One region of the Nocardioides pakistanensis genome, then DNA from elsewhere that is predicted to be linked to it. Evidence: riboswitches for the same ligand, from Rfam matches in the RefSeq annotation. Region 1 holds a riboswitch; each other region holds the start of a gene.
The links. Region 1 has a riboswitch for cyclic di-AMP ahead of ACYVIH_RS15255 (C40 family peptidase). Riboswitches for the same ligand answer to the same signal wherever they lie in the genome.
Positions count from the first base shown of each region.

Region 1 (3,198 bases):
GGCTACGAGCGCTACCGGGAGCAGGAGGAGCGCTCGACGTTCGGCATCGTCCAGGAGATCGTCTCCACCGTGCTCCGGACCTACGACCTCGAGCCGAGCATGGTGGAGACCTTCAGCCGGGTGTTCTTCGGCGCCATGTCCGCCGCCGGGGCCGCCGTGTCGTCGGCCGAGGACACGAAGCGGGCCAGCGCCGAGGTCGAGGCCGCGATCGCGTTCATCCTCGCCGGACTGCGCCAGCAGGCGGAAGCCGGCGTCCAGCTGCCCGGCCCCGACGAGCTGGCCGGGCAGGCGGACGACGCGGAGGCCTGACCGCCGGCCGAGCCCAGCCCGCTGGTCGAGCCCGTCGAGACCCGACCCCGCTGAGACCTACTTGCCGAACGTGACGTTGCCGCCGTTGGCCGGCACGAGCTCGAGCCACACCTTGCCCGGCGGCAAGCGCAGCTCCCCCGCCTTGGTCTTCAGGCTGACTTGGGAGTCGAGGCCCTTCTTGACCCAGGTCGCGCGCACCAGGGAGCCGTTGTGGAACACCATCGCCGGACCGCTGCCGGAGAACTTGGTCTCCGGGACCGGGTTGCCGGCGGGGTCCTTGTAGTTCGCCACGCCGACCTGGACGCGGAGCACGACCACGGTGTCGGGCCGGAACTCGTCACCGGCGGCGGCGTAGGAGTTGGTGTTGACGTACTTGCCCTTGCGGAACTCCCACTGGGTGGTGTGTCCGCCGGAGAAGGTCGCCGAGATCCGGCCGGCCTTCTGACCGGCCGGGAAGCCCGCCTCGTCACCCCAGGTGAAGTAGCTCTTCGGCGGGGTGGCCGGAGCCTTGAGCGAGCGCGCGAGCGCCGGAAGGTTCATGAAGAGGTTGTACGGCGAGCGCCGGCTGCCGTCCCGGGAGAACCCGGTGCCGCCCTCGGTCACGACGCGGATGCCGGCGGACTTCACCCGGCCCATCGTGACCGGCGCACCGCCGCTGGCGACCATCACCGCCTTGGCCGGCTTCACGATCCCGATGTCGGTGGCCCGGATCGAGCGCACCGGGCCGACCCGGTCGGGCACGTGGGAGTAGTAGAAGACCGCGAGCCGGGTCGAGCCGCCCTCGACGAGCTCCTCGGTGACCAGGTCGGCGCCGCTCAGCCCGACCTGGGGGCTGCTCGGCGAGGTGTTGTCGATCTTGACCACCATCACCGGGTGCCCCGGCGCCTTGCCGTCGGCGGGCAGGCCGGTCAGCGGCCACTCGCCCGAGAGGGTCGCGCCTGCGGCGGTCCCCTGCGCGTCGGGCGACTCCGACGGCTCCGGGGAGCCCTCCTCGTCACCTCCACCGCAGCCGACGAGGGCCACCGACCCGGCGAGGACCAGCGCGGCGAGACGGAGACCGGGGCGAGGGCCGCGACGGGCCGAGAGGTTCAGGCGCAACGGGATTCCAACCATGGGGCCAAGTGTGACGCAGGGCCGCTGCCCGACCGGGCAGCGACCCTGCGTTTCGGACTGTGAGCTGTGTCAGCTCGGGATCAACCCTGGGTCACCGCAGGGTGCCGGCGAACCAGCGGTTGGTCCACGGGGTGCCGCGCTGGACGTTCTTGGAGCCGTACGGCGCGTGCACCATCCATCGCTTGCCGTTCTTCCAGCCGGCGAAGACGCCGACGTGGTAGACGCCGCCGCCGTCGTAGAAGAACATCAGGTCGCCGCGGCGCATGTTCTTCTTCTTGATCCGGTCGGCGAACTGCGCCTGCTGGCTCGACGTACGCGGGATGTTGGTGAAACCGGCCCGGCGGAAGCTGTAGTAGACCAGACCGGAGCAGTCGAAGCGGTTCGGGCCGGCAGCGCCGTACTGGTACTGGTCGCCCTTCTGGGCGCGGACCACGTCGAAGGCCTTCATGATGCGCTTGCCGCGGGTGGCGGCGTCGGCGGACGGGGCGAAGGCGACGAGGCTGGCCGCCATGACGGCGGCGACGAGGACGGAGAGCACAGCAAAGCTGCGCGCGCGAATGATCGCAGGCATGAGGAGTTCCCTTTCCACGCCTGTGAGGTGAGCTGTCGGGTTAGAGCTGAAAGGTGCTCTGCCGCCGGTTCGGCGACTTCACCCCGAGCGTCCGGAGGACGCGTGACGATGTGGGTCCCCCACTCCTACCCAAGGTGATCGGTTACGGGACAGGACCAGGCGCGGGCGGGTAGGACTCGGCGTAAACCCTGCCTGGTTGTGAAGTTGTGGTGGCCCCTGGCTCGACGCCGCCGACCCCCGTCGGCGACGCCTCCCCGAAGCGCCCGGAGAGACTAGACAGACGTCGGCAAGGATTTCCAATCCTCAGGACGCGAAAACGTCCCGCAGATCACATCTGCGGGACGTTTCACGCTCAATCACCCGTGACGGGTGCGGTCGAGATCACAGACAGGTAACGGTGGTGCAGACCTGTCCGGCGCGGTCAGATCTTGGCGCCACCGTCGACGTACAGGGTCTGGCCGGTGACGTAGGACGCCTCGTCGCTGCACAGGAAGGCGGCGGCCGCGGCGATGTCCTCCGGGTAGCCGACCCGGCGGACCGGGTTGGCCTCGGCGGCGGCCTTGCGGTAGTCCTCAGGCTCCACCCCGACGCGGCGCGCGGTGGCGTCGGTCATCTCCGTGACGATGAAGCCGGGCGCGATCGCGTTGACGTTGATGCCGAAGGGCCCGAGCTCCAGGGCGAGAGTGCGGGTGAACCCCTGGAGGCCCATCTTGGCCGCCGAGTAGTTGGCCTGCCCGCGGTTGCCGAGCGCGGAGACGCTGGAGAGGTTGAGGATCTTGCCGTACTTCGCCGCGACCATGTGCTTCTGCACCTCACGGCTCATCAGGAACGAGCCGCGCAGATGCACGTTCATGACCGTGTCCCAGTCCTCCTCGGTCATCTTGAACAGCAGGTTGTCGCGGGTGACGCCGGCGTTGTTGACCAGGACGTCGATCTTGCCGAGCTCTGCGACGACCTGGGCCACGGCTGCCTCCACCGACGCGGCGTCGGCGACGTTGCAGGCCAGCCCGATCGCCTTCTCGGCGCCGAGGCCCTCCGCGGTGGCGGCCGCTGCGTCCTGGTCGAGGTCCAGGATCGCGACGGCGGCGCCCTCCTCGGCGAAGCGCTTGGCGGTGGCGGCACCGATGCCGCGGGCGGATCCGGTGACGACGGCGACACGACCTGCGTAACGACTCATCTGGGCTCCTCCTGTGCGCCGCAGCACG
Region 1 is NZ_BAAGUV010000038.1:12,869-16,066, reverse strand. Features, by position in the region: gene ACYVIH_RS15265 (TetR/AcrR family transcriptional regulator) at 1-309, shown strand, start outside; gene ACYVIH_RS15260 (DUF3048 domain-containing protein) at 367-1,422, opposite strand; gene ACYVIH_RS15255 (C40 family peptidase) at 1,514-1,993, opposite strand; cyclic di-AMP (ydaO/yuaA leader) riboswitch at 1,997-2,153, opposite strand; gene fabG (3-oxoacyl-ACP reductase FabG) at 2,415-3,170, opposite strand.

Region 2 (3,198 bases), on a different contig from region 1:
GGGTCCACGATCGGCCCGGCCATCGTGTTCGGCTACCTGGCCGCGCTCGACCTCGCCCGCCCGGTAACGGTCGAGCAGTCCCCCGTCCGGACCGCAGAGGAGAGCTGACATGCCCATCGACCCCGACAAGGCCATCGGCGCGGAGCTGTCCGAGGTCACCTTCGCGTGGACCGAGTCCGACGTCCTGCTCTACCACCTCGGCGTGGGTGCGGGCGCCCGTCCCGGCGACCAGACCGACCCCCGAGCACTGCGGTACACCCTCGACGACGAGCAGCTCCAGGTGCTCCCGTCGTTCGGGGTCGTGGCGCCGACCTTCCACGCCACCGCGCCGCCGAGCCTGGACCTGCCCGGCTGTGACATCGACCTGGCCAGCGTGCTGCACGGAAGCCAGGAGATCGTCCTGCACCGCCCGCTGCCGACGGCGGCACGGGCGACGGTCCGCACCCGGATCAGCGACGTGTGGGACAAGGGCAAGGCCGCGGTGATCGTGCAGGAGGGCGAGGCCCGTGACGAGTCCGGGGAGCCGCTGTTCACGACCCGCTCGAGCATCTTCGTCCGCGGTGAGGGCGGTTGGGGCGGTGACCGCGGACCGTCCACGAAGGTGGACCTGCCCGACCGCGCACCCGACGCCGACGTCAGCTACGCGACGACACCGCACCAGGCGATGCTCTACCGGCTGTGCGGCGACCGGAACCCGCTCCACGCCGACCCGCAGTTCGCTGCGAGGGCCGGGTTCCCGGCACCGATCCTGCACGGACTGTGCTCCTACGGGATCACCCTGCGCGAGGTCGTCGACGCCCTCCTCGACGCGGACACCTCCGCCGTCGCCGGATTCTCCGCCCGCTTCGCCGGCGTGGTCTTCCCCGGCGAGACGATCCGGGTCCGTGCCTGGGACGAGGGCGAGCAGATCCTGGTCTCGGCCACCGTGGCGAGCCCGGACGCGGCGCGGGACGGCGCGCCAGTGCTCGCCGACGCGGTCCTCACCCGCGCCTGAGAGCCTGGTCACGTTCACGCCGGTCCGGTTGGGCCGGCACGTGTCGTCTGCCTAGCCTGGACGGGTTCCGCGTCCCGGCGGAGCGCCGTCCGTGGGCAACGCCGAGTCCTGTCCCGCTCCCGGCCGGCACCGACGAGCATCACCAGGGGCAGGAGCGGGGGAACCGAATCTTCACGGTCCCCGGACCTCGGGGTGAAGCCTCCACCGTCGTACGACGAGCGAGGCCGGGCACACCTTTCCGCCCGAACCCGACAGCTCACCTCGCAGGCGTCCGAGAGGTTCCGTCATGCGCTCACGCATGTTCCTGGCGACGGTCGTCGCCTTCCTTGCCGCACTCGCCCCGAACCTGGTGGCCGCACCTGCCGAGGCCGCGACGCTCCGGACCTGGAAGCGGCTCGCCCAGTGCGAGTCCGGCCAGCGCTGGCACATCAACACCGGCAACGGCTACTACGGCGGCCTGCAGTTCAGCCCGTCGACGTGGCGGGCGTTCGGTGGTCGCAAGTTCGCCCGCAACGCCCACCGGGCCATGCCGCGCGAGCAGATCAGGATCGCCGAGAAGGTCCGTCGCGCGCAGGGGTGGGGCGCCTGGCCGCACTGCTCCCGCAAGATCGGGCTGCGGTAGTGTGACGACCGGAAAGGTGGAACACGTTCTACCTTTCCGGTCGTCGACGTCGTCCCTGAGGAGAGCTTCGTGACCACCAGGGCGATGCGCCGCGCGGCCGTCCGCAGGGCGGTGCCGCTACCGTCCCTGAGCATCCCCGAGGGACGCCTGGTCGAGCTTCCCGGCCGGGGGTCGACGTACGTCACCGACTCCCCCGGACCGAACGGGGCCCCGACAGTGCTCCTGCTGCACGCCGTCGGCTGCACGGGTCTGCTCACGTGGTTCCCGTCGATCCCCGCGCTCACCGAGCGCTACCGGGTGGTCACCCTCGACCAGCGGTGGCACGGCCAGGGCATCACCTCCGAGGAGTTCTCGCTCTACGACTGCGCCGACGACGCCGCCGCAGTGATCGAGACGCTCGGACTCGAGGACGTCATCGTCGCGGGCTACTCGATGGGCTCGGTCGTCGCGCAGCGCACCTGGCGGCAGCATCCCGACCGGGTCGCAGGCCTCGTGCTCGGCGCGACCACGGACAGGTTCCGAAGGTCGCCGGCGGAGATGATGTTCTTCCAGTCGATGGGCCTGTCGATGGGCGCACTCCGCGGCCTGGCCCGTTCCCGGACCGCGCTCGCCGCCGCACGCAGCGCCGCCCGGTTCATGGACATCGACGATCCGGGCGACCTGCACGACTGGGCGCTGGCGGAGTTCCGCAGCACCAGCCCGTGGGCCGTCGCGCAGGCGGTCGCTGCCCTCGGCAGGCACCACTCACGGCCCTGGCTGCGCCGGATCGACGTGCCCACCGCCGTGGTCGTGATGGCACGGGACCGGGTGATCCCCGCCGACCGTCAGCGGACCCTGGCCGCCCGGATCCCCGGCGCCACGACCCACGAGGCCGACGCCGGTCACGCCGGCTGCGTCCTGGCCGCGGAGGAGTTCGTCCCGACCCTGCTCGAGGCGTGTGCCTCAGTCGCCGCGCGCGTGCGCGACGGAAAGCGCCTCGAGCGCCGCGTCGAGCTCTGACGGGATCAGCGCGGCCAGCTCCCGTACCTTCGGCACCAGCTCGCGGCAGGCGAGGACGCCGACGTTCATCCGGCCGTTGTTCGACATCACGGTGATGTTGAGGCCCGCGCCGTGGAAGACCGGCCCGAGCGGATAGAGGGCGTCGATCCGCGCCCCCATGAAATACACCGGGACCGGGGGGCCCGGCACGTTGGAGACCACGAGGTTGTGCACGACCGGGTGCCGCTCGGCGAGCCGGAGCCGGGAGTAGACCCGCACCGCCATCCCGAAGGTGCGCGGCGCTGCGAACTGTGCCCAGTCCTGCAACGTGTCGGCGTCGATCGCACCGTGATGCTCCTTGACGTCGGCGTTGGTCGCCGCGATCGCGCGGATCCGTTCGAGCGGGTCCTCCACGTCGGTGTGGAGCTTGGTGAACATGCCCGAGACCTTGTTGCTGCCGGTCCGCTGTGACTTCCCGTGCACCGAGACCGGCACCATCGCCACCAGGGAGGCGCTCGGCAGCTCGCCGCGGTCGGCGAGGTAGCGGCGCAGCGCACCGCCGACCAGGCCCAGCACCACGTCGTTGACCGTCGCCCCGGCGGCG
Region 2 is NZ_BAAGUV010000023.1:231,590-234,787, forward strand. Features, by position in the region: gene kstD (3-oxosteroid 1-dehydrogenase) at 1-108, shown strand, start outside; gene ACYVIH_RS10760 (MaoC/PaaZ C-terminal domain-containing protein) at 110-994, shown strand; cyclic di-AMP (ydaO/yuaA leader) riboswitch at 1,125-1,279, shown strand; gene ACYVIH_RS10765 (transglycosylase family protein) at 1,281-1,616, shown strand; gene ACYVIH_RS10770 (alpha/beta fold hydrolase) at 1,686-2,615, shown strand; gene ACYVIH_RS10775 (WS/DGAT/MGAT family O-acyltransferase) at 2,559-3,198, opposite strand, start outside.
Region 2: it holds a riboswitch for cyclic di-AMP, as region 1 does, so the genes downstream of both, ACYVIH_RS10765 (transglycosylase family protein) here and ACYVIH_RS15255 (C40 family peptidase) in region 1, are expected to answer to the same signal.

Region 3 (3,198 bases), on a different contig from region 1:
TGCTCCCCGCCGAAGGTAACCGCGGTGGCATAGGCGGCGGCCGTGATCGCTCCGGTCTTCAAGGCAGCCTTCGGTGCTGCGACCAGGTTCGAGGTGACGTTGCTGATCGTGGCTCCGGCACGTTCGATGGTCGAGACCTCCCCCGGCGCGATCCGGCGGTCGAGCAGACTGACCTTCTCCTGGGTCGACCCGTCGTATTCGTCGTCACTGTCGACGGGTCCGTAGGTGGCCGCGCCGTCGATGCCGTCGCCGTACTCGTCGACGACCATCCGGCGGATCTCGGTCAGGTCGAGACCTGCCTCACCACGCTCGCGCCCGGCGAACTGGCCGCCGGAGGGCACGCCTGCGGGTTCTCGGTTCATGTTCACAGCCTCCAGGTGTGCGGTCGAGGTGCACAGTGCTCGCTGGGTCTATCGGCGCAATAGGGGCTGTGTCGGACGGCTTTGCCACCATGGGTCTATGACCACACAGGGCGCCACCTCAGAGTCGCCCGTCCCAGAGGACCTGTCCGGCCGGGGCGATGACCGGTTCACGGTGATGATCCTGCCGGTCGAGGGCCACGTCGACACCGCGGCGGTCTACGTCGATGCGCGACCGGCGGGCACCCTGGTCCGCTGCGAGCCCGAGGACTCGTGGCGCTGCTTCGACGGCAGCACCAAGACCGGTCACCGCTGGCTTCCCGCCGGAGTCGATCCGTGCACCGAAGGGCCGGAGACGGTGAGCGACGCCGCCATGCTGCTGCTCGTGCTCTCCGGCTACGACCCCGAGGCGGTGATCCGCTCGCTGGGACGTGACCGGCACCCGTGATGGTGCTGGGCCCTCTAGCGACCGGTCCAGGTCGGGCCGTCGCTGGAGTGACGCAGGATCGTCTCCACCCGGCGCACCTTGCGGTCGAAGGCCTCCCCGGTCAGGTGCGGGTGGCGTGCCATGACGGCGGCGACAGCGGCGTCGCGCAGGTCGGGCGTGGTGACGGATGTGGTGGTCTCGGCCATGATCCCCAGGTGTGCGGTACCCGCCGGAACGCTCACCAGCACCCCTCGACGCGCGCGAAGGTGGCGTTTGTGACCTCTCGCCCCTTTTGACCTAAACTCCCTGGCGGGACGCAAGAGAGCCCGCCTCGGTCACACGCTTTGAGGCGGGCTCTCGTGCCGTTTCGGGGCATCTACGGACCGGTGGAGCCTCAGCGCACCCGGCCGAACGTGACGCCGCGGTAGGTCCAGATCCGGGTCTTGTGCACCCGGGTGCCGGTGTAGGGCGCGTGCCACATCTTGCCGCGCCCGGCGTAGATGCCCACGTGGTAGACGTGGCCTCGCTTGGAACCGAAGTGGAAGAACACCAGGTCTCCACGGCGCGCCTGGCTGCGTGGGATCCGGCGGGTGGCCCGGTACTGGGCGTCGGAGACTCGCGGCAGGCGTTCGCCGACCCGGCGGTAGACGAACTGGGTGTAGCCGGAGCAGTCGAACCCGCGGCGGGTGGTTCCGCCGTAGCGGTACGGGGTGCCCTTCAGGTCGGCGGCCACGGTGAGCACCCGGGTCGCCTTGTGCACCGTGAGCGCGCTTGCCGGGGCCGTGACGGCCGGGGCGAGGGCGCTCAGCATCGCAGCGATCAGGGTCGTCGCCAGGGCGAGCGGGACGGAGCGGGCAGGGTAGATCGGTCGATGGTGGATCGACATGGAAGGTTCCCTTCGGCGACGCCTGCGGAAGGTGACCTGTCGGATTCGGGCCGTCGAAGTGGCCCGGCCAGCATGGCTGGCTTCACCCCAAGCCGACGATCTCTGGTGAGGTCGCCGTCGGTACTGCTGGGTCTCCCGTGCCCGTCATCGTCTGGTGCTGGTCGTGGTGCTCGGACGGACCGGCCATGACGGGCCTCGGCGGGGCTGGACCGCGCCCCGCGGTGTGCGGGGACTTGTCTTCAGGTGTCCGGAGAGACGTCGTGTGCTCCCCGGTCTCGGTTTGGTAACGACAGTGGACATGCGCAGACCCTCGGCGTCCGGCCGCAGCCCGCGGGGGTGACGCTGGTTACGCGGCCTGCCGGGACGGTCGCCTGCCGGTCGGGACGTCCCAGCGCCATCCCTCAATCTGCGTCAGGGCAGAGACGCGGTGCGGGGGTAGCGCGCCGCGGCGGTGCAGGTCGCGCTGCTTGGCCAGCCACGAGCCCAGACAGATCCGCTCCCCCGCCGGGCCGGTGACCACGGCCCTGCTGGACGGCAGCACGCCGTGCTCGGCGACGTAGGCGGCCACCAACGCGTGCCGCAGCCACCAGCGTCGGGTGCGGGCACCATGCGAGAGGCCCGCGAAGAGGGCGTCGGGGTCCAGGCAGATGCCGTGCCGGGCCGCGTGCAGGAGCCGCCCGCGCTTGTAGTCGGCCAGGCAGGTTGCGCCGAAGCCGGGAAGTGCGAGCAGGTCGGCCTCGGTCCGTGCCTCGACGTCGGCGGCCGTGGTCAGCCCGGCGGCGAGCAGCCGGTCGCGGGTGCGTGCGGTGATCTCCAGGTCGCGGACGGGGATCTCGCCGGGCTCGGGCAGGCGCAGCGGGCAGGCGGTGACCGCGGCGATGGTCCGGTACTGGGCTGTCTTGGCGCGCAGTTCCCCCAACTGCGCGCGGCCGAACTGGCGGATGGCGAGCAGGTCGTCGTCGTCGGCCTGGTCGACCTCGGCGACGGTGGCGAACCCGGCTCGAAGCAGCGAGTTCAGGGTGCGGACGGTCAGTCCGAGGAGCGGGTCGTCCAGGGTCATCGCGGCGACTACTCGGCGAAGGTGCACTGGCCGCGGGCCCCGGAGCCGGTGACCCCGCCGCGGTCGGACTCGAACGCGACCCAGGCGCCGTCGGCCTCGGAGACCACGCAGAAGCGGAACAGCCGGGGCGTGGCCGCGTACTGGGTGACCATGGCCCCCTCGGGCAGGTCGGAGGTGGCCAGGTCGGCCAGGTACGGGTAGGAGCCACGGACGGCCCGGTAGTGGAGCACCTCATCGGCCACGGTGGCCGCGTGCGTGGTCAGGTCGTCGACGGCGACAGGTGCGGGGGCCTTGGTCGCTGCGGCCGGTGAGGTAGGCGCCGCCGGTGCGTCCGTCTCGACGGTGCAGCCGGTGGCGGCGAGCACGCCAACCACGACCAGTGTGGTGGCTGCTGCGCGGCGGGTCCTGAGCGTCGTCATGGTGCTCAACATGCGTAGCCGGGGCCGGGTCGGCGGCGGGACGACGA
Region 3 is NZ_BAAGUV010000012.1:221,915-225,112, forward strand. Features, by position in the region: gene ACYVIH_RS05670 (hypothetical protein) at 1-362, opposite strand, end outside; gene ACYVIH_RS05675 (hypothetical protein) at 460-807, shown strand; gene ACYVIH_RS05680 (hypothetical protein) at 822-1,028, opposite strand; gene ACYVIH_RS05685 (C40 family peptidase) at 1,181-1,672, opposite strand; cyclic di-AMP (ydaO/yuaA leader) riboswitch at 1,677-1,839, opposite strand; gene ACYVIH_RS05690 (DNA-directed RNA polymerase subunit alpha C-terminal domain-containing protein) at 2,019-2,732, opposite strand; gene ACYVIH_RS05695 (hypothetical protein) at 2,741-3,151, opposite strand.
Region 3: it holds a riboswitch for cyclic di-AMP, as region 1 does, so the genes downstream of both, ACYVIH_RS05685 (C40 family peptidase) here and ACYVIH_RS15255 (C40 family peptidase) in region 1, are expected to answer to the same signal.

Region 4 (3,198 bases), on a different contig from region 1:
CTCGGCGGCGGCGGTGTAGCGGGCGACGATCCGTTGCATCGCCTCGTGTGAGTACCCCGGGGGACGCCGCATCCCGGGGGTGTCGAGGTTGTAGAGGAAGCCACCCAGGAAACCGTTGGCGCGGTAGTTGTTCGGCTGGCTGGCCTTCGCCCAGTCCGCACCGAAGGCTTCGTACGCTCCCCGCCACGGGTTGCCGGGCTGCTGGAACTGCGCCAGCGACGAGAGCAGCAGAAGGCAGGCCGCGGCGGCGCCCGCCCGGCCCACGACCGCGGTCCTCCGCCGGAGTCCTTGCGGGCGTGCCCGGTGCAGCCACATCGAGAACAGGCGGCTCAGCCCCCAGCTCACGGCCGCCAGGAGGGCCAGGCCGAGTCCGGCCTGCCAGAGCACCCGCGGCTCGACCATCTCGATGAGGAAGTCCGGCTGCAGCGCGAACACGAGGTCGCGTGGGTAGAGGGGTTCGCGCTGGGCGACGTACTTGAGGTTGCTGGCCAGACCCACCACCGCCGCGAGGCCGAGCACCACGAGGCCGCTGACCCACATGCGGCCGCTGACAGCGAGCACGAGACCGGCTCCCAACGCCAGGACCACGGCTCCCAGGAGCAGCACTCCGCTCTCTCGGCCGACGAGGTGGAGCACGTAGGCCCAGTTCCAGTCGGTGCGTGCGCTCTCCAGCAGCAGCTCGCCGAGGAGGCCCACGACGAGCGTGAACAAGAGGTAGATGCCGGTCGGTCGTGCGGCACGCGCGAGGTCGGCGCCGGCGCCCCGGCCGGGCTCGGGATCGGTCATCGGCGGCTTCTCGGGCTCGGGGCGGGATCGGTCGTCGTTCATCGGGGCTTGGCACAGATTTTACCGAGCATGGTGCCGGCCCCGGAGCGAGGTGTCGGAATCGTGACCTCGCGGCGGACCCTCGGGCGACCGTTGCGACACGCCGCGCGGAAACTGTCGGAGGTGCCTGGCACCGTCCTGCTCACGATGCGAACGACTTCCCCAGGAGGCGACATGAGCGTGCACATCGACTGCGACACCTGCGTCGTGCGAGGCCCGGCCTGCACCGACTGCGTGGTGACCGTCCTGCTCGGGCCACCGCCCGAGCTCGGGTTCGACGACGACGAGCGACGTGCCCTCGACGTGCTCGCCGGCTCCGGGCTGGTGCCCCCGCTGAGGATGGTGGCGCCACTGTCCGGCCCTGACGTCAACGCCGCCTCCGCTTGACCGGTCGGCCGCGACCCAAACCTGAGGATCCGCAACGTCTGAAAAGTCACAAAATCGGTCCACGCCACATGCCGGAATCGTTTGCGGCGTTCAGGACCTCCGCATAACCTTCAGGAGGCACCTGCGGCAGTTGACCAGACCGGGTCGACTCAGGTGCCGCGCCGAGTCCGGTCCCGAAGGGGAAGTCGTGGCCGGAGCCGGGGAACCACGTTCCTTGGGGTGAATCGTGCGCGCGCAACCACGCGAGTGGCTGCCGCGCTCGTAGGGTCTTCTTTGCCGCCCGAACCCGTCAGCTCACCCGGTAGGCGTCAGGACAAAGAGGAGACCGTCCGCTCGTGCTCGACGGCCGGAAGCGCATCACCAGCGTCATCGCAGCATGCGGCGTCGCCACCCTCGGTGGCTCGTTGCTCGTCGCCGCCCCCAGCCAGGCCGAACCGGACCGCGACGACGTCGCGGCCAAGGTCGAACGGCTCTACCACGAGGCCGAGCAGGCCTCCGAGCGCTACAACGACGCACGGCTGGAGCTGCAGCGGACCAGGGAGAGCCTGCGGACCCTGCGCGCGGACCTCGACCGGCAGCAGGAGCGCGTCGACGCGGTCCGGGAGCAGGTCGCCTCCACCGTGGTCGCGGCCTACCAGGGCCAGGCACTGTCGACCACCACCCAGGTGCTGCTGTCCAAGGACCCGGACGCCTTCCTCGACCAGATCGCCACGGTCTCGGCCTACAACGACCAGCAGGCCCAGCTGATGGCCGAGTTCGCGACCCAGCTCAAGCAGCTGGAGCTGCGCGAGGCCGCCGCCGAGCGGGAGCTCGCTGCCCTGGCGGAGACCGAGGCGCAGCTCGCCGAGGAGAAGGCGGAGGTCGACGAGAAGGCCGCGGAGGCCGAGGCGCTCCTCGACGAGATGGACGCCGCGGCCGCCTCGCGCACCAGCCGGGTCAGCCGCAGTGCCACACGGACCCCGTTGCCCGACGTACCGGTCTCGGGGCGCGCGGGCGCGGCCGTGGAGTACGCGCTCGCGCAGGTCGGCGACGCCTACGTCTACGGCGCAGCCGGCCCCGACGCCTACGACTGCTCCGGTCTCACCATGGCGGCCTGGGCGCAGGCCGGCGTGAGCCTGCCGCACTCCTCGAGCGCCCAGATGAGCATGGGTACGCCGGTCTCCTCCTCCGACCTGCAGCCGGGCGACCTGGTCTTCTACTACAGCCCGGTCAGCCACGTCGGCATCTACATCGGCAACGGCCAGATCGTCGACGCCGCCAACCCGGGCACCGGCGTCCGGATCGCCGGCGTCTTCTCCATGCCGTACTCCGGTGCGCGACGCATCGGCTGACCCCGTCTCCCGAGCCGGCCGCCCACTGCTGTGGGTGGCCGGCTTCGTGCTGCTGGCGGTGCTCGGCACGTTCCTCGTCCTCCGCGTCGCTGACCGGGAGGTCATCACCCCGGCCGAGCCGGCGGAGCCGGCGTCGAGCAACGACCTGCGTGCGGACGGCGCCGCCACGCTGCTGGCGGATCTCGACGACGCGCTGACCGCGGGGACCCGGCGAAGTGCGGTCACCCTGGCCGCGCCCGGAGACCGCGCGGCCCGCCGGAGTCTGGGCTGGATCCACGACAACGTGCGATCCCTCGGGATCGGCGAGCTGGCGTTGCGGTTCGTCGAGGAGTCCGGGGCGCTGCCCGACCCCGTCCGGAGGCAGTACGGCCCGGACGCGTGGGTCGGGAACGTCTCGGTCTCCTGGCGCGTCGAGGGATATGACGAGTCCACGAGCACCATGGAGGTGCCGTTCACGTTCGTCGACACCCCGGAGGGAGTCGCCTTGGGCAGCATCGGAGCCGGTGACGCCCAGCCGGTGCCGCTGTGGCTTCTCGACGACCTCGCGGTGCATCGCTCACCCCGGGCTCTGGTGGTTGCCGCCGACCCCGGCCAGCTCGACCGCTACACCACTTTGGCCGACCAGGCGGTGAAGGACGTCAGGGCCGTGTTGCCC
Region 4 is NZ_BAAGUV010000063.1:42,529-45,726, forward strand. Features, by position in the region: gene ACYVIH_RS19100 (LTA synthase family protein) at 1-828, opposite strand, end outside; gene ACYVIH_RS19105 (hypothetical protein) at 1,000-1,212, shown strand; cyclic di-AMP (ydaO/yuaA leader) riboswitch at 1,362-1,535, shown strand; gene ACYVIH_RS19110 (C40 family peptidase) at 1,548-2,543, shown strand; gene ACYVIH_RS19115 (hypothetical protein) at 2,524-3,198, shown strand, end outside.
Region 4: it holds a riboswitch for cyclic di-AMP, as region 1 does, so the genes downstream of both, ACYVIH_RS19110 (C40 family peptidase) here and ACYVIH_RS15255 (C40 family peptidase) in region 1, are expected to answer to the same signal.